Regions from separate parts of the Undibacterium sp. TJN25 genome, predicted to be linked through region 1. Evidence: predicted binding sites of a transcription regulator. Region 1 holds the regulator's gene; each other region holds the start of a gene.
What was found. The regulator LexA, encoded in region 1, represses DNA repair genes until DNA is damaged. The targets are predictions, from matches to a motif close to ACTGTATNNNNATACAGT.

Region 1 (4,801 bases):
AACGTTATCTGCTGCCGAAGCAAATCAAGAACAATGGTTTGAAGGAAGAAGAGATCAGCGTTTCGGAAGGTGCATTGCGCGACATCATCCGTTACTACACGCGGGAAGCCGGTGTGCGTTCGCTGGAGCGTGAAATCTCCAAGATCTGCCGCAAAGTCGTCAAGATGCTGCTGCTGAAGAAAAGCGATAAGAAAGCGATCATCAGTTCCAAAAACCTGGATAAATTCCTGGGCGTGCGCCGTTATGATTTCGGCGTGGCAGTCAAGGACAACCAGGTTGGCCAGGTAGTTGGTCTGGCGTGGACTGAAGTTGGCGGCGATCTGCTGACGATCGAGGCTGTGTCGATGCCGGGTAAAGGCGGCGTCATACGCACCGGTACCCTGGGCGACGTCATGAAGGAGTCGATCGAAGCGGCCCGCACCGTTGTCCGCAGCCGCGCCAAGCGTCTGGGCATCAAGGCTGAGGTGTTTGAGAAGAGCGATATCCATATCCACGTGCCGGAAGGCGCGACGCCGAAAGACGGTCCATCGGCAGGTATTGCGATGACAACGGCGCTGGTATCGGTGTTCACGGGCATCCCTGTGCGCGCAGACGTGGCAATGACGGGTGAGATCACCTTGCGCGGCGAAGTCCTGCCTATCGGCGGCCTGAAAGAGAAGCTGCTGGCAGCTCATCGCGGCGGCATCAAGACCGTGCTGATTCCGGAAGAAAATGCCAAGGATCTGGCCGAGATTCCGGACAACGTCAAAAACAAACTGGAAATCATCCCGGTGCGCTGGATAGACAAGGTCCTGGAAATTGCGCTGGAGCGTCAGCCGGTAGAGCTGGTGGAAGAGGAGGTGCCGGTCGCAGCGGCTGCTGCCAAGACCGACGGCCAGGTAGATACCGGTGTTGTAAAGCACTAAGAACTTCGTCTCATGCAAAAACGCCCCGAATAAAAATCGGGGCGTTTTTTTTATTGGAGGCTAGTCGGCATGTGCGATTGACCTTCTTGGCTTTGCTGTCTGGATGGGCCAGAGCTTAAATTAGTGATGTTTGTTCACCGTTTTTATGAAGTTCTCCCGGATTGCGCTGCGCTCTTTCCGGGCTACCTATGGCGGCGGATTTAGGTCCACGCCCTCACCAGGCCAACGGCAAGGCCTTCCAGTGAAAAATCCTCGTCCTGCTCGCCGACCTTGATGTTCGGATAATCCGGATTTTCCGCCAGCAGTTCAATAATGGAGCCGGTACGCTTGTAGCGTTTGACGGTAACATCTTCACCCAGGCGGGCGACCACGATCTGGCCGTTCTTGGCCTGGTCGGATTTTTTTACCGCCAGCAAATCGCCATCCAGGATGCCGGCGTCGCGCATCGACATGCCTCGCACCTTCAGCAGGTAATCCGGCGTTGCGGAAAACATCGCCGGGTCTACCGCGTAGGTTTTGTCCACGTGTTCTTCCGCCAGTATCGGCGAGCCGGCGGCAACGCGGCCTATCAGCGGCAGGCTCAGCTGCATCAGCGCGGGGTGGGGCAGTGCCAATTGCATCCCTGACGTGCGGCTGCTGTCGTGCGCCGATTCGCGCAGGCGTATGCCGCGCGATGTACCTGGGGCTATGTCTATTGCCCCCTTGCGCGCCAGCGCCTGCAGATGCTCTTCCGCTGCATTGGTGGAGCGAAAGCCCAGCTCATTGGCGATCTCGGCACGGGTGGGTGGGAAGCCGGTGTTCTGGATGGCGTCCTTGATCAGCGTCAATATCTGTTCCTGGCGTGCAGTAAGTTTTAGCATGTGGTTTCTCTGATGTAGGGCTGACTGGGCTGGTGTACATAAATACAGGCTGCTTATATGCTCAGCCTGTATTTTTGTACAGTATAGCGCAAAATATAGTTATAAACGCAAGCCTTGGCTGTGAAAATTCTGAAAAAAGCACAGAAACTACGAAAAAGACGGCCGGGCCGATGAACTGAAATGGCCGCTGCCGCGATCCGCCCGGAGGTAAAGGGAACAAGTGGCTGAAACTATTGAACAATTTGGCAAAACCGGGTATAGTCGTGGGCTTTCCTCTTCCCGCACTCGTCTTGACGCCGAGGCGGGCTATTTTATTGTCCACAAGGAGAATATATGCGTCATTATGAAATCGTATTTATCGTACACCCGGATCAAAGCGAGCAAGTGCCTGCAATGATCGAACGCTACAAAGCCAGCGTTACAGCCCGCAACGGTCAAGTTCACCGTGTGGAAGACTGGGGCCGCCGTCAACTCGCCTACATGATCCAGAAGCTGGCGAAAGCTCACTATGTTTGCATGAACATCGAGTGCGACGCTGAGACTTTGCTTGAGTTGGAAACAGCATTCAAATTCAATGATGCCGTTCTGCGCCACCTCACAGTAAAAATGAAAAAAGCTGAAACAGCTCCTTCGCCAATGATGAAAGCAGTACAGAAGGAAGATGCTGCCAAGACTTCACGCGTTGAAGCGCCTGCAGCTTAATTCATTCGTATTTGACCTGTTAGAGGACGCAACAGAAATCAGTGAACCAGCTTAGAGTCGTTGCCAGTATTGCGGAAAAAGGTGTGTTGCGTTATACGCCGGCCGGAATTCCGATAGCTTCAGCAATATTGATGCATAGCTCGCAGCAGATGGAGGCCAACACCAGCCGCCTGGTCGAATTTGAAATATCCGCAATAGCTGCGGGTGAAATCTCAAAACGATTCATGGACATAGAGTTGGGCGTCGTCATGGCATTCACGGGTTTTTTGTCGCGCAAGAACCGCAATAGCAAAAGCCTCGTATTTCACATCGTTGAATTCGAAGCTACCACCTGATTAGGAGCCAAAAATGGCATTCGGTAAAAAATTTGATAAAAGCAAGCTGAAACAAAAGCGTCAGCAACAAAATCCACTGTTCAAGCGTAAAAAATTCTGCCGCTTCACCGCTGCACACGTAGAACAAGTTGATTACAAAGACATCGACACACTGAAAGACTTCGTGCAAGAAAACGGCAAAATCATGCCAGCACGTCTGACAGGTACTAAAGCCCTGTATCAACGTCAAGTTGACACAGCAATCAAGCGCGCACGCTACCTCGCGTTGCTGCCATACACTGATCTGCACACAGCGTAATTGACGGCTGAACGTTTAGGAGAAAAATATGCAAGTTATTCTGATTGATAAAGTCGTTAATCTCGGCAACCTGGGTGATGTAGTTCGTGTAAAAGACGGCTACGCTCGCAACTTCCTGATCCCGCAACGCATGGCTCGCCGTGCGACTGCTGCAGCGATTGCTGAATTCGAAGCAAAACGCGCAGACCTGGAAAAAGCAGCCGCCGAAAAATTGGCAGCCGCTGAAAAACAAGGCGAAAAACTGAGCGGTCTGACCGTTCAGATTTCTCAAAAATCCGGTGTTGACGGCCGTTTGTTCGGTTCCGTGACTAACCACGATATCGCTGAGGCCCTGACCAAACAAGGTTTCGCAGTTGAAAAATCACAGATCCGTATGCCTATGGGTCCACTGAAAACTACTGGCGATCATCCTGTTTCTGTTGCTCTGCATACAGACGTAGTGGTTGAAGTGACTGTTTCCGTAGTAGGCGAGCACGCTTAATACGTAGCGTCATTGCTGAAAAAAAGCCGGGTTCGCCCGGCTTTTTTTGTGTGCGTCTGTGTCATTTTTATACTTGATATGGCCGGTGCATTGAGTTGGCAGCTTGCCTGGTTGCTAATTTATTTTTAAAATAATTTGGATGATTATCCGGATGCCCGGGGCGTTGTGCTTTATTCGATACAAAGGGGCATTTTGCCTCTGCGTCGAGTTCTTTTCAAATTGAATTAGCAGGTATAATGCGCGCCATGAAAGCTCCTTCCGATCCGCAACTCGATTCCATCCGCGTACCCCCGCATTCCATAGAAGCAGAGCAGTCAGTGCTTGGCGGTTTGCTGCTGGATAACGCCGCGTGGGACAGGATCGCGGATTTCATCCGGGAAGATGATTTTTACCGCTACGATCACCGCATCATCTTTGCGTGCATGGTCAAGCTGATCAACAGCTCCAAACCCGCCGACGTAATCACCGTATTTGAAGCGCTTACAGGCATCGGCAAGGCCGACGACGCAGGCGGCCTGAGCTACCTGAATGCGCTGGCGCAGAACACGCCTTCGGCGGCCAATATCCGCCGCTATGCAGAAATCGTGCGCGACCGCGGCGTGCTGCGCAAGCTGATTACCGTGGCCGATGAAATTGCCGGCAATGCGTTCAATCCGCAGGGCAAGGAAGTCAAGCAGATGCTGGACGATGCGGAATCCAAGATCTTCGCGATCGCGGAAGAGGGCGCGCGCGGCGCGCAGGGCTTTACCGCGATCCAGCCGCTGCTGACGCAGGTGGTGGAGCGCATCGATGAACTCTACAACCGCGACCACACCAGCGACATTACCGGCGTGCCTACGGGCTTTAACGACCTGGACCGCATGACGTCCGGCCTGCAGCCCGGCGACCTTATCATCGTTGCCGGACGCCCCTCAATGGGCAAGACCGCATTCTCCATCAATATCGGTGAAAACGTCGCCATCGACAGCGGCTTGCCGGTTGCCGTCTTTTCGATGGAAATGGGCGGCGCCCAGCTGGCGATGCGTATGCTGGGCTCAGTAGGTCGCCTGGACCAGCACCGGCTGCGTACCGGCCGCCTGATCGATGAAGACTGGCCGCGCCTGACGCATGCGATCCAGAAGATGAACGACGCGCAGTTGTACATCGATGAAACGCCGGCGCTCAGTTCCATTGAGTTGCGCGCGCGTTCGCGCCGCCTGTCTCGCCAGTGCGGCAAGCTT
Region 2 (4,801 bases), on a different contig from region 1:
ATCGTTGTCAACAATTTCGGCAAATCCACCGAGGCCAAGAAGGCCACGCAATGGTACTCGGCCTTTGCTTCCGGGCCCGGCATCTTCGGCCTGGGCAGCATCGTATATTCCGACGACGCAGTCTTTGCGCTATACGATCCCGCCAAGACCGACATCTGGGACCTGAAGAACCCGCAGCATGTCAACGGCGGCGTCAACCACTTCGGCTCGCCCTTTAACTTCCCGGAAGAATTCGTCTCCGTCTATCGCCTGCACGCGCTGGTGCCCGACCTGATCGAATACCGTGAATGGGATAAAGACCCCAACGTGATCCGCAACAAGATCCCGGTAATAGAAACCTTCCGCGGCAAGGCCACGGCCGCCATGGATGAACGCGGCCTGGCCAACTGGGCGCTGTCCATGGGCCGCCAGCGCCTGGGTTTGCTGACATTGCAGAATACGCCGCAGTTCATGCAGAACATCACGCTGCCGCGCCTGCAGACTGCGACGCAGAAGATCGACATTGCTGCGCTGGACATCCTGCGCGACCGCGAGCGCGGCGTGCCGCGCTTTAACGAATTCCGCCGCCAGTACGGTCTCAAACAGCTGACCAGTTATGAAGACTTTGTCGACCAGCGCCTGCCCGCCAATTCGCCCGAACGCAAGGAACAGGAGCGCCTGGTCGGCCTGCTGAGGGAAGTGTACGGCCAGCACCGCTGCGATGCCGCCAAGATCATCACCACCAGCCAGCTGGACGACGACAAGGCGCCGATCAACGACTGCCTCGGCAACCGCAACGGCAGCATGGTGGACAATATAGAAGATGTCGATACAATAGTCGGCTGGCTATCGGAGTTCACACGGCCCCAGGGCTTTGCAATTTCGGAAACCCAGTTCCAGGTCTTCATCCTGAACGCCTCGCGCCGCCTGTTCAGCGACCGCTTCTTCACGTCCAGCTTCCGTCCTGAGTTTTATAGCAAGTTCGGCGTCAGCTGGGTCAACCAGAACGGGCCGGACGGTAAGGTCATGGAAAGGCGGCCCTCCAACGGCCATGTCGTCGAGATGTCGCCGCTGAAACGCATCCTGCTGCGCACCACGCCCGAACTGGCGACGGAACTGGACGACGTGGTCAACGTGTTCGACCCATGGGCGCGGGACAGGGGCAGCTACTATTCCCTGCAGTGGAAACCGCAGGCGGATGCAGTAACGGACGAGGCGTTCAAGTAAATCGTTTACATGGCAATATCACTGGAAAATCCAGGAAGAACACATGAAAAAACCGGAAGCAAGCGAAACGCAACCTGCATCGGAACTGATCACAAACAAAATCGCCGAACTGGGAGACTGGCGCGGTGCAACCTTGGGCAGGATGCGCAAGCTTGTCCAGGAAGCAGACCCGGATGTCGTCGAAACTTGGAAGTGGATGGGCACGCCGGTGTGGGAGCATGACGGCATCATTTGCACCGGCGAGTCCTACAAGAAAGTCGTCAAGCTTACCTTCGCCAAGGGCGCGTCGCTGCAAGATCCGGCCCACCTGTTCAACTCCAGTCTCGATGGCAATGTACGCCGCGCGATCGACATTCACGAAGGCGAGGAAATCGATGCCTCCGCCTTCAGGGCGCTGATCCTGGAAGCGATCGCCCTGAATGTCTCGGCAAAGTCAAAATCGTCGAAGAAGACGAAGGCCTGAGAGTTCTGCCCCTTGTCGGGCTCGGGCGCTGAAGGAACATCGACAAAGATATTGCCAATGTAGCAATCGAAGTAAACCCCTTTGCCGGGCTTGATATCCAATTCAAACAAACCTAGAATACTGTACATACATACAGTATTCTAGGTTCATAATGCCCAAGCACCCTCTCCCCGAAGACATCGAACCGCAACCGCTAGTGCCCATGCTCAGGGCGCAAAAGGGGCGCGGCGCGGTCAGCAATATGCAGGGCCGCTATGAAGTCCATGCGCGGGAAAAATTCTATGACGACTGGTCTGACCGCGAGGTCATCGATGACAGTAGCGACAGCGCTGAAACCGATGCACCCCGCCCTTGGAAAACCCAGGTGCTGGAAGAAACCGCCAAAACCATCCTCACGCGCAACCAGTCTCCGGACATTCCCTTCAGCATATCGCTGAACCCGTATCGCGGCTGTGAGCATGGCTGCATCTACTGCTTTGCGCGGCCCACGCACAGCTATCTGGGCCTGTCGCCCGGCCTGGATTTTGAAAGCAAGATCTACGCAAAGGTCAACGCGCCGGAACTGCTGCGGCGGGAACTGGCCAAGGCATCGTATGTCCCTAGCGGCATCGCGCTGGGCGTCAATACCGATGCCTACCAGCCTTGCGAACGCGAACTGAAACTGACACGGCGCGTGCTGCAGGTATTGCAGGAATGCGAACACCCGGTCGCCGTCATCACCAAATCTTCGCTGGTGGAGCGCGATATTGACCTGCTGGCGCCGATGGCGGCAAAACAGCAAGCCATCGTCGCGGTGACCATCACCACGCTGGACCCAGCTATTGCACGCACGTTGGAGCCCCGCGCCACGACACCGCTGCGCCGGCTGGAAACGATACGGCGGCTGACCGAGGCCGGCATCCCGGTCGGCGTCAGCATTGCGCCGGTCATCCCTTTCGTGACCGAGCCGGACCTGGAGCGCATACTGGCTGCCGTGGCGGACGCCGGCGCCATCAACGCCAGCTATATCGTGCTACGCCTGCCGTGGGAGGTCAGCCCGCTGTTCCAGCAATGGCTGGAAGCACACTTCCCGGACCGCGCGCAAAGGGTGATGAACCGCATCCGCGACATGCGCAACGGCAAGGATTATGAAGCCGATTTCGGCAAGCGCATGCGCGGCGAAGGCATCTGGACCGACCTGATCAAGCAGCGCTTTGATAAATGCATAGAGCGGCTCGGCATTACCAGGCGTTCAGGCAGTTTTGGCACACTGGACGGCTCCCGCTTCCGGCGTCCGCTGATCGTGCCGGCAGCGGAAAACACCAGGAGCAAAAGCAAGGGCGGGCAATTCGATTTCTTTGATGATGGGATGTGAAGCACAACAACATACTCTGCCGCATTTATCCGGTGCTCCCAAAAGATTTATACAGCGAGGGTATTTTCCTGCTCGCAGTAATGTTTGAGCCCGCTCATCCGCTCGATGATTTTTCTCCTGAAATAAAAGCTGGCAATCTTTTCACTCAGCCATGGCAAAGCCCAGCGTTTCATTTTTAGTGAATACTTGAACCGAGCTAAGGTACCCACATCTGCTCTAGCGCGAAATGTCCAGCTCCCAGCAAAATGGCTTAGAAAAAAAGGCCCCTTAGTCATCGTCACTGCAGCCACTTCAGGTGGCCTGCATTGCACGAACCGCACTTCCATCTGTATGCCAGATTTGGCCAGCACACGCACTTCAGTACCCGGCCGTATCTCCTGCTCGCCATGCAGCATTTCTATCTTCTCAGGGAAAGGGTCCCATAAATAGCGCACGGAATAATCCTGGGAAATGCGATATACGTCTTCAATACTGGCATCAATTTCCACGCTATATTCGACAATCATCTTTTTTCGCAATTCATAGTATCTGCAGCAAGGCGCTACGCAGCTCCGGATAGGAAAATTCAAACCCGCTAGCCTGGAGCCGTGCCGGCATGACGCGCTGCCCTTCCAGCAGCAAGTCAGCCTGCTCTCCCAGACCCAGCCGCATAGGGAAACCCGGTGTAGGGAAAAAGCTTGGCCTGTGGATGACACTTGCTGCCAGTTCGCTAAACCGCTTTTGCGTGACGCACTCCGGTGCCGTGAAGTTATACACGCCATCTTCCTGCGCGTGCCACAGATGCGCCATGCCGCGCAGCAGGTCATCAACATGTATCCAGGACAGCCATTGTTTGCCGCTTCCCAATGGGCCGCCAATGCCCAGTCGGACGGGCAGCAGCATCATGGGCAGCGCGCCCTGCTGTCCAAAGACCACACCGAAACGCATGCGTATCACGCGCACTCCATGGGTTGCCGCAGCCTGCGCGGCCAGTTCCCAGTCGCGGCACAACTGAGACATGAAAATGTTCTGTGGAAGATCATCTTCCGTCAATTCCCGTTCATCTCCTTGCCGCTGTATGCCGTAGTAGCCGATCGCGGAGGCTGAAAGCAGCAGTCTCGGCTTGTGCTCGGCCTTGGCGATCCATTCAACCAGACTGTGGGTCACATCAATGCGGCTACCGCGCAATACCGCCTTGCGCGCGGCGGTCCAGCGCCAGCCAAGTATGCGGGCTCCCGCCAGATTGATGATGACATCCACCGGATAGTCCGATGCCAGCTTCTGCATGCTGTCAATGCACCGGACCTTTCCATCAAACAACCACGCTGCCCTGCGTGGATCGCGGCTAAGTACGGTGACCCGATGGTCGTCTGCGAGCAGTGCGCGTACCAGGCGCTGCCCAATAAATCCGGTGGCGCCAGTCACCAGGATGTTTTCAGCTTTATCGCCGAAACGGATAAGCGGAAGGCTTTCTTCTTTCATTGCAGTGACTCCCAATTGTATCGCGGCGAAGGCATCCCGCACGCCGGACAAACCTACACCGATGCCGCATGCGGCCAGAAAAATGCTAAGCAAGCCATGCGGCTGCCAGACAAAGGCCGTAGGCTGCGCCAGCCACTCAGGCGTGTTTAATGCCAACAGCATCACAAACGCGCCGCCATTCATGGCCAGCACCGTATGCGTTATCCTTTCGCTTGCCGGCAGCAGGCGGGTGCTGTCCTCCACCACAAAGTCCCATAAGGTCAGGATAATCTCTACGCCGAATACTGCAAGTAAGACCAGGGCCCAGGCCCCCTGCC
Region 3 (4,801 bases), 160 kb from region 1:
CTGACAATGGATTTGGCAAAAAGTTTTATGCGTGAGATGTTTGACGCGGAGCCGGACTGGAAAAAAGCGTATTTCAGATTTGTGATGCAGAAATTCGGACCAGGTTGCAATGCTTCGTATGTCGTGGGTTCTAAGGTGGAATTCCTTGATATGCGCCGGCACTCAAATTTTATTGATGAAATGATGGAAAACGCGAGCAGGCTTGCTGAAGTGATGGGTAAAGAAAAAATGGTGATGCTGCTTGCCATCAATTCGGACTACAATTTCAGATTCTTTTACGAATATGAAAATATGGAAAAATGGAAAATCACCAAGCTGGATGGGAAGACGGGTATTCCTGAAGGTTTTTAATTCACGACGTATCGCCCCATATTCTAGTTGCTCGTAGAAGAGTGTAAAAGAATAAATCGACATAAAGCAGTTGCAACAACACAAGCCGCCTTAGTGCGGCTTTTTTCATTTATAGAGGGCATCATGCAAGATGAATCTGTCTCCACTGCCGCTGCCAAAGCGGCGCCTCCCGCGTTACTGACGAGCGCTTCCATCATATTCGGTTTGACGCTGAACGACTGGGTGGCAATTGCTACCTTGGTCTACGTTGGTCTGCAGACTTTTTTTCTGTTGAAAGACCGTCTGAGAAAGCGTAAAGAAAAACGGAGGCAACAATGAACCTGGATCTGAAACAAAAGATAGCAGCGGCAGGCTTGGGCATGGCCGTACCTTTGGTGATTTTTTTTGAAGGAACGCGTCAGCAGGCTTACCTGGACCCGGTCAGTATTCCAACCATCTGCCGCGGCCACACCGAAGGTGTGCACCTCGGGCAGACCGCCACCGCTGACCAGTGTGACGACATGCTGGCGAAGGATCTGCTTAAGGCCGATGCCGAAATGCGCGCGTGCGTGCTCGTGCCTTTGACCGATAACCAGCGTGCGGCTTTTGCTTCATTCATTTTTAATGCTGGCAGTGGCAATTTTTGCGGGTCGTCAATGGCTCGCAAGCTAAATGCAGGTGATCTTGCCGGCGCCTGTAATGAGCTGCCACGCTGGGTCTATGCAGGAGGGAAGGTTTTGCCCGGCCTGATCAAGCGTCGAGCGGCAGAAAAAGAACTGTGTTTAAGGAAATCGGGATGAGCCTGTATGCCAGATTAATTGCAGTTCTTGTCTTGTTCGGGCTACTGGGTGCCGCGATGTGGGGCATGCAAAGGCGAGGTCAACTACAGGGGAGGGCGGAAATACAGGCCAGGTGGGATAAGGAAAGCCGTGAGCGAGCGGAAGCTGAAAAGTCGGCATTGCTGGCGCGCGTAAAAAACAATGAACGAATTGTAGAACAACAGGCGCTGGATGGGCAGCGCATCAGAAAGGATGTCAATAATGAGCTTAACCAAATCCATGCTGCCTATGGCAGCAGCGGCCATACTGACTCAGGCCTGCGCGTCTCCGCCAGTATCTGTCATGGACTTGCCCCCGCCGCCGATACCGCAGGCGCCGCAGGAAGCAATGCAGCCGCTGCCTTCACCCTTGCACTTCCTCCAGAAATTGAAGGAAATCTTCGGGACCTGATGCAGGAGGCGGATACGGTCGTTGCGGGTTGCCGCGCGACGCAGCAGTTCATCAGAGCAAACCACATGTATCCCGGAGACCCGGGATAAGCGATGTAATCGGCCTGGCGATGTCAGGCCTTGATGTCGACCAGTGTACCCAGCATCTGGTCGGCAGTTTTTACTACTTTGGCTGAAGCATCAAATCCGTTCTTATATACCAGAGAATCGATCGTTTCTGTTGCCAGATCAGTTCCACTGGCTTCCTGGGAAATCGCAGACATGCCGTTGCTGCCATTTCCGCTCACTACCGTGGACACGCCTCCTGTCGCACCTTCCTTGAAAGAAGCCTGTTGTGGTTTGAAACCATTCGTTTGGGCATTGGCAATATTATTGGCTGATGTATCCAGCCCACGCTGGAATGCCTGCATGCCGGAGAGCCCGCTGCTGAATGCTGAAATAGACACGTTAATTCCGTTTCTGTGAATGCATTGCTGAAAAATAAATAAAATATCCTTATATTTCAATAGCTTAACTCAAGTCCTGATTTCCTGCAGGCAAATTATTCGAGGATGCTCCCTGATGTGGCGATTGCGTAGCCGGGAATGTCTTGAACACTCCCAAGTTTACGATATACTGTATATAAATACAGTAAAAACGAGGTGCAACAGGAGTGCTATGCAAACTGCCCGAACTTTTCATCCATCATCGCTTAAAAAGAAAACCTTGAGCCAGCTGCCTGTCAGTCCTGATCCGGATTCACCTTTGTGCAGGATCCCGGAACTGAGCCGCAGCTTGCCGCCGGATTTTTCGCCGCTGGTATCCGGTTATGCGGAGACGACGCTGGATCTGAATAACTATGTGGTGCCGAATAAAGGAAGCTCCTTCTTCTTTGACGTGCAGGACGATAGCTGGTGCAGCGCCGGCATCTGTGATGGAGACAAGCTTCTAGTAGATCGCTCCGTGCATGCAGAGAGCGGCCAGATGGTGATCGCTATTGTGGAAAATGAATATGTTCTGATGCGGCTGCACAGTTCGCACGGCATGCTGGTATTGAAGTCTGAGCACCCTGATGTCGATACCATCATCTGCAAAAAGGCCGATGATCCTTAGCTGTGGGGTGTCGTTACGGCGGTAGTACGCAAGTTTCCAATATAAGCTTGTATTACGTCGCGTGTTTGCCGTTGAGACCTGTTGCAGCGTTCACGTCGAAGGCTCTTTAAAGCACCAGTGCCAGGGTTCATACTGGTAGCCTGAAGAATTCCCTTGCGGATAGGACATGAAGAAGCCGAATGTGCCCGCATGCCGTGTGAGCCATGCAAACGCTACCGTGGTTTCAAATTCTATCTCCAGCTCTGGAGTATCTTCGTCGCTACCTATGTCAATGGCGCGGCCGGTATGGTGCTCGCTATATCCCGGCGGCGCGACAACTGTCAAAATTTCTGTAATCTGCAGGCCATCATCCAGTTTACTGCGTACGATTTCCGCCTGCCTTTGTATACTCCTGAAGGCGGATACCATTACCAGGGCGACACCATCTTCTTGCGCGGCATTTTTCATGCTGTGCCACGCAGCGCCCGTTGTCGGCGTCAGCATGAACTCGCGGCCATCCTCGCCAATTTCCACTATTGCCAATTCCCGTGCTTCTTCCTGAGCGATGAAACCACGCGCGTCCAGCAGGCTCTGCGATATTCCTAATTCTTCAAGCGCCAGGTTCATTGCTGCGGTTTGGTAAACGGCTTGGTTGTGGTCAGCACTTCCAGAATAGCCGCCGATTCTGCATCGGCAGAGCCATCGAACTTGGCGGGACGATAGCGCGCCTGGAAGGCGATCAGCACGTTGCGGGTGGCGTTATCCAGCACGCCGGTTTGCGGCGTTGCGTAACCGTGCTGGGCCAGCTTTTTCTGGAACCAAGCAATGTCAGGCAATTGCTGGTCGTACTCGTCCTTCTTTGCCGTAATCAGTGCAGCGTCCAGAGTGGGAATCAGGCCAGCGTCTGCTAGCTGCTTCCATGGGAACAGAGGCCCCGGATCAGGTTTACGCTGGGGCGCAATTTCCTGGTGGCCGAGAATATTCTCCGGCTTGATATGATGGCGTGCCACGATTTCTTTTACCAAAGGGATGAGGCTGTCTATCTGGTATTGCGGAAAGGGGACGTAGGTACGGCCATTCGGCCCATCGTGGTAACCCAGGTTGACGATTTCTATGCCAATGGAACTGGGATTCAGCCGGCTATAGCCCTTCCAGTCGCTCAGTCCGGCCTGGTAGGCGGTCTGGCTTTCATCCACCAGGCGGTAGATCGTGGTAGGGTTATCATCGCCCACCAGGTAATGCGCGCTCACTTCCTGCTGGGTTAGCGTATGCAACGCGGTAGGCATATCCTGTGCCGTGTAGTGGATGATCAAAAATTTTACCCGGCTCTCCTGGCTGACGGCGGTTTTGCTGGTATCCAGCCGTAACCCCGTAGCGCAGCCGCTCAATGCCACAATCGCAGCCAGTAATACTATCCACGTCAACCGCATCTTTGTACCTGATTTCATTATTCGTCCTTATTTTGGTGTATGGGCTATCTGTTCGAGAAACGGGGTCACTAGGGTCGATGGCGAGCTTGTCAGCACGTCCAGTATCGCCGCCGTTTCCGCATCGGGTTTGCCGTCTATATTGGACGGCCTGTATTTCATCTGGAAAGCGCTGATAACGTTCTTTGTTGCAGCATCCAGTTCACCTGTCTGCGGTAAGGCAAAGCCATGTTCGTGCAGTTTCTTCTGGAACCAGGCAATATCCGGCAATTGGTTTTCAAATGCGGCCTGCCTTGCTTTTACCTGGTCGGCATTCGGCCAGATAATCAGGCCCGCATCGGCCAACTGCTTCCACGGAAACATAGGTCCAGGGTCTTGCTTGCGCTGCGGTGCGATGTCGCTGTGGCCCAGGATGTTCTCAGGAGCGATCTGGTTGCGGGCCACGATATCCTTGATCAGCGGCATCAGCACATCAATCTGTTTTTGCGGGAAGGGCGCATAAACGCGGCCAGCAGGGGTATCGATATAGCCGGGGTTGACGATCTCGATGCCGATCGAGCTGGCTCCCAGGCTCTTGTAGTCCTTCCATTCGCTTTTACCGGCGTGCCAGGCGCGTTTGCTTTCGTCCACCATGCCATAGATGCGCGGCTGGTCCTCATCGCTTACCAAATAATGCACGCTGACATTATCTCCGGTCAGCAGCTGGATGGAGCGCTGCAGGTTCGAGACCGTGTAATGGATGACC
Region 4 (4,801 bases), 320 kb from region 1:
CTCACCGCGCCCCTCTCCCGCACGCGCGAGAGGGGCGGAGCAGAAGCGCACCTACAACCTCAACCCAAGGAGATCGACTAATGCCACATCGCCTGATCCGACAAAGCCTGGCTGTTTCAGTAAGCGCCATTTTTTCTTTTTCCTTGTCCTTTTCTTTTTGCAGCCCCGCGCTTGCCGCTTCGCAGGCGCCGGTCGCCGCGGAGCACGGCATGGTCGTCACGGCGCAGCATCTTGCCACCAAGGTGGGTGTGGATGTACTGAAAAAAGGCGGCAATGCGATTGATGCCGCGGTGGCAGTCGGCTATGCGCTCGCGGTGGTCTACCCGGCGGCAGGCAATCTGGGCGGCGGCGGTTTCATGACGATACAACTGGCGGACGGCCGCAAGACCTTCCTCGATTTCCGTGAAAAAGCGCCGCTGGCGGCGACGGCCAATATGTACCTGGATGCCCAGGGCAATGTCATCAAGGGCTTGTCCAGCAAGGGCTATCTGGCCTCCGGCGTGCCGGGCAGCGTGGCGGGCATGGAATATGCGCTGGCCAAGTACGGCACGATGAAGCGCCAGGCCGTGATGGCGCCCGCCGTTGCTTATGCGCAGGGCGGCTTCACCCTGGATGAAGGCGATACCGATATGTTCGTGACGGCTACCGAAGATTTCCGCAAGGATGCGCCCTCGGCCGCCATCTTTCTGAACAAGGGCGAGCCGTTTAAGCCGGGGCAGGTGCTGGTGCAGAAAGACCTGGCCAGGACCTTGCTGCAGATCAGCCGTAACGGCGCCGACGGTTTCTATAAAGGCCAGGTGGGCAAGGCGCTGGTGGCAGCCAGCCAGGCCGGCAAGGGCATCCTGACGCAGGCAGACCTGGACCAGTACAAAGTGCGTGAACTGGCGCCGGTGGAGTGCGATTACCGCGGCTACCATGTCGTCTCGGCGCCGCCGCCGAGCTCCGGCGGCGTGGTCATCTGCGAGATACTCAATATCGTCGAAGCCTATCCGCTAAAGGAGCTGGGCTACGGCTCCGCGCAGGGCGTGCATTACGAGATCGAAGCGATGCGCCATGCGTACATGGACCGCAACAGCTATCTGGGCGACCCGGATTTTGTCAAGAATCCGCTGGACAGGCTGCTGGACAAGGCCTACGCCGCCAAGGTGCGGGCCGTCATCGATCCGGCCAAGGCCGGCGTTTCCAAGGACATCAAACCCGGCGTGCCGCCGCATGAGGGCAGCAACACCACGCATTACTCCATCGTGGACAAGGAGGGCAATGCCGTCTCAGTCACTTATACGCTGAACGACTGGTTTGGCGCCAAGGTCACCGCTGCAGGCACCGGCGTGCTGATGAACGATGAGATGGACGACTTCACCGTCAAGGCAGGCGTGCCCAATATGTACGGCCTGGTGCAGGGCGAAGCCAATTCCATCGCCCCCGGCAAGCGTCCGCTGAGTTCGATGGCGCCCACCATCGTCACCCGCGACAACAAGCCCTTCATGGTCGTCGGCACACCGGGCGGCAGTCGCATCATCACCGCCGTCGTGCATACGATACTGAACGTGATCGACTACGGCATGAACATCCAGGAAGCAGTGGACGCGCCACGTTTCCACCAGCAATGGCTGCCGGATGTCACCAACGTGGAAACCAATGGGCTGAGCCCCGATACCCGCAAGATACTGACAGCAATGGGCCATAACCTCGGCGCGCCGCAGCCGGCCAACCACATTGCCGCCATCCTGGTGGGCGCTCCCTCGGCAGAAGGCAAGCCGCGCGGCGACAACAAGTTCTATGGCGCCAATGACCCGCGCAGGAATTCTGGTCTGGCACTGGGTTTCTAAACCCTGCTTGCAGGCTTTATCGCCGGCCGCCTTCCGTGCGGCCGGCACCCCTCTTCCGCAATACCACCCCTGAAATTCGAGTATGCCTGAAAGACGGTGATATACTGTTCTTATGTACAGTTGTTGCCCTATTGATCCTTTATTACTCCGCATGCTCCGTAGCGTCCGACGTTTGTTATGCCGCCCATGACTCCCGTGCTCGATAATCCCTTCTATTACCTGGAAAATTTCCACATGGTGCTGGAGTGGATTGCCACGCGCTATGACGATCTGCTGGTGGAGGAGGAAAGGGAGTTCATCCGCAGGTTTGCCATATTGCCGCAAGCGTCGCAGGCGCTGCTGGTTCGCATGGTGATGCGCAAGGGGGAGCTTTTCCGTGCCAGCAAGTTGCGCTATGCGGAAATCGGCGCCAGCACAGAGGCGGCTGCCTTGCTGGTGGAAGAGGGTTGGGTGGACGATGAGCCCCTGCTGTATCTGGAACACCTGTTTGTGTTGCTGAAAAAAGAGGAGATTGCGGCGGGACTACGGCTGCCCGCTGTGCTGGCGTCTGCTCGCAAGGCCGATCAGCTGGAGGTGCTGCGCGCGCAGTACGGCGACGAAGTGCGCAGCCTGCGGGACTGGCATGCGGACTGCGATGACTGCATCTACCATCTGCTGATCGGCGACCTGTGCGACCGTCTGCGCCTGATGTTTTTCGGCAATCTGCACCAGGACTGGACGGAGTTTGTGTTGGCCAACCTGGGCATTTACCAGTATGAGACGGTGGAGTTTTCGGCGGCTTCGCGCGGGTTCCGCACGCGCGAGGATGTCGATACCTATCTGCATCTGCACCGCTGCAAGGAGCGCTTCCTGCAGGAAGAGGCGCTGCCGGAGATTATTGCCGATATGGGCGGCGCGCTGGACAATCCGTGGCTGGAAGGGCGGCGTTCCAAGCTGCTGTTCCAGGTCGCGCAGCAGTATGAAAAACTGCATGATTTGGAAGCAGCGCTGGCGGTCTATTGCAGTTGCCGCTATCCAGGTTCACGCGCACGCGCGATACGCGTACTGGAAAAGCTGGAACAAACGGCTGCCGCGTTTGAGCTGGCCAGCCTGGCCCAGCAGTCGCCCGAGAGCGAGGCAGAGAAGCAGCAACTGGCACGCATGCTGCCGCGCTTGCGGCGCAAGACAGGGCAAGGGCGGATACCGGCAAGCAAACCCCCTGCGCCGGACAATGTGGCATTGCGCCTGCCACGGCCACGCGATGGGTTCTGGGTGGAGGGCGTCGTGCGCGACCATCTGGCGAGCGAGCATGCGGATGCCTCTGTGCATTACGTGGAAAACGCGCTCATCAACTCCCTGTTCGGCCTGCTATGCTGGGACGCGGTATTCATGCCGCTGCCGGGCGCATTTTTTCACTCCTTCCATAGCGGCCCGGCGGACTTGCACCACGCCGATTTTTACGCGCGGCGCGAGGCGGCTTTCCGCGCCTGCTTCGCGCAGCTGGACACCGGGGAATACCGGCAATCGATACACCGCTGCTTTGCCGCCAAGGCCGGCCTGCAGTCGCCGTTTGTATTCTGGGGCAGCCTGACGGAAGAACTGCTGGAGCAGGCGTTGGACTGTATCCCGGCACTGCATCTGCAAAAATGCTTTGAACGCCTCTTGCAGGACATCAAATCCAACTGCTCCGGCCTGCCGGACCTGGTCCAGTTCTGGCCGCAGGAACGGCGCTACCGGCTGATTGAAGTGAAGGGGCCGGGCGACCGCCTGCAGGATAACCAGATACGCTGGCTGGATTACTTCATGGCGCATGATATTCCGGTGGCTGTCTGCTACGTGGAGTGGGCAGATGGGGAGCACGCTTGAACGGCCAGCAGCAGTACACGGTGGCGGTGCGCGCGTTGTGCGAGTTCACCGCCAAGCTGGGCGACCTGGATTTGCGCTTCACGCCTTCACCCAGCGCGCAGGAGGGCATCGCCGGGCATATAGTCGTCACTGCGCGCCGCGCCGCGGGCTACCTGACGGAGTTGAGCCTGTCCGGCGAATACCGGCAACTGCGGGTACGCGGCAGGGCAGACGGCTACGATCCGGTGAAGCAGCAACTGGAGGAAATCAAGACCCATCGCGGCGACCTGAAAAAATTGCCGGACAACCACCGGCACCTGCATTGGGCACAGGTCAAAATCTACGGCCACCTGCTGTGCCTGCAAAAGGGTTTAAAAGAGCTGAACCTCGCGCTGGTGTATTACGACATTTCCAGCCAGAAGGAAACGGTGCTGACGGAAACGTATTCCGCCGTCGCGCTCAAGGTGTATTTTGAAGACCAGTGCGACCGCTTCCTGGCATGGGCGGCGCAGGAGCTGGCGCACCGCGGCGCACGCGATACGCTGCTGGACGGCCTGGTTTTTCCGCATACGTCCTTCCGCGCCGGCCAGCGCCATTTGGCGGAAACCGTGTACAAGGCCGCCAGCGCCGGTCGCTGCCTGATGGCACAAGCCACCACAGGCATAGGCAAGACCGTAGGTACGCTATACCCATTACTGCGCACGATGCCTAAACAGGGGCTGGATAAAATCTTTTTCCTGTCCGCCAAGACACCGGGGCGCAAGCTGGCGCTGGATGCGCTGGCGACGCTGAAGCAGGCGCGTGCAGAAGCGCCGCAGCTACCGCTGTTGCCGGTGCGCGTACTGGAGCTGACAGCCCGCGACAAGGCCTGCGAGCATCCCGACAAGGCCTGCCATGGCGATTCCTGCCCGCTGGCCCGCGGCTTCTACGACAGGCTGCCGCAGGCGCGGCAGGCAGCAATCTCCTTTGCGTCTTCGGCAGTCGGTTCGTCCGGAACGGACATGTTGGACCACGCCAGCCTGCGTGAGATCGCGCGCAGCCATCAGGTGTGCCCGTATTACCTGAGCCAGGACCTGGCGCGCTGGGCGGATGTGATTGTCGGCGACTATAACTATTACTTCGACATCAGCGCGATGCTGTATGCGATG

Region 2: a site for LexA is predicted at 1,789-1,806, ahead of ACO0LO_RS15320 (PA0069 family radical SAM protein). Genes of this name have one in related genera too.
Region 3: a site for LexA is predicted at 2,173-2,190, ahead of ACO0LO_RS05070 (LexA family protein). Genes of this name have one in related genera too.
Region 4: a site for LexA is predicted at 1,933-1,950, ahead of ACO0LO_RS04320 (VRR-NUC domain-containing protein). Genes of this name have one in related genera too.

The regions. Positions count from the first base shown of each region.
Region 1 covers NZ_JBMPPM010000002.1:476,030-480,830, forward strand. The annotation lists gene lon (endopeptidase La) at 1-905, shown strand, start outside; gene lexA (transcriptional repressor LexA) at 1,106-1,765, opposite strand; gene rpsF (30S ribosomal protein S6) at 2,099-2,467, shown strand; gene priB (primosomal replication protein N) at 2,509-2,802, shown strand; gene rpsR (30S ribosomal protein S18) at 2,816-3,100, shown strand; gene rplI (50S ribosomal protein L9) at 3,129-3,581, shown strand; gene ACO0LO_RS05905 (replicative DNA helicase) at 3,827-4,801, shown strand, end outside.
Region 2 covers NZ_JBMPPM010000005.1:433,467-438,267, reverse strand. The annotation lists gene ACO0LO_RS15330 (peroxidase family protein) at 1-1,206, shown strand, start outside; gene ACO0LO_RS15325 (DUF1801 domain-containing protein) at 1,250-1,669, shown strand; gene ACO0LO_RS15320 (PA0069 family radical SAM protein) at 1,821-3,023, shown strand; gene ACO0LO_RS15315 (SRPBCC family protein) at 3,071-3,529, opposite strand; gene ACO0LO_RS15310 (TIGR01777 family oxidoreductase) at 3,543-4,801, opposite strand, start outside.
Region 3 covers NZ_JBMPPM010000002.1:311,889-316,689, forward strand. The annotation lists gene ACO0LO_RS05045 (hypothetical protein) at 1-351, shown strand, start outside; gene ACO0LO_RS05050 (hypothetical protein) at 475-669, shown strand; gene ACO0LO_RS05055 (lysozyme) at 666-1,130, shown strand; gene ACO0LO_RS05060 (hypothetical protein) at 1,127-1,648, shown strand; gene ACO0LO_RS05065 (flagellar basal body rod C-terminal domain-containing protein) at 1,672-2,064, opposite strand; gene ACO0LO_RS05070 (LexA family protein) at 2,264-2,650, shown strand; gene ACO0LO_RS05075 (M15 family metallopeptidase) at 2,741-3,256, opposite strand; gene ACO0LO_RS05080 (N-acetylmuramoyl-L-alanine amidase) at 3,253-4,077, opposite strand; gene ACO0LO_RS05085 (N-acetylmuramoyl-L-alanine amidase) at 4,087-4,801, opposite strand, start outside.
Region 4 covers NZ_JBMPPM010000002.1:157,204-162,004, forward strand. The annotation lists gene ggt (gamma-glutamyltransferase) at 210-1,829, shown strand; gene ACO0LO_RS04320 (VRR-NUC domain-containing protein) at 2,007-3,674, shown strand; gene ACO0LO_RS04325 (ATP-dependent DNA helicase) at 3,671-4,801, shown strand, end outside.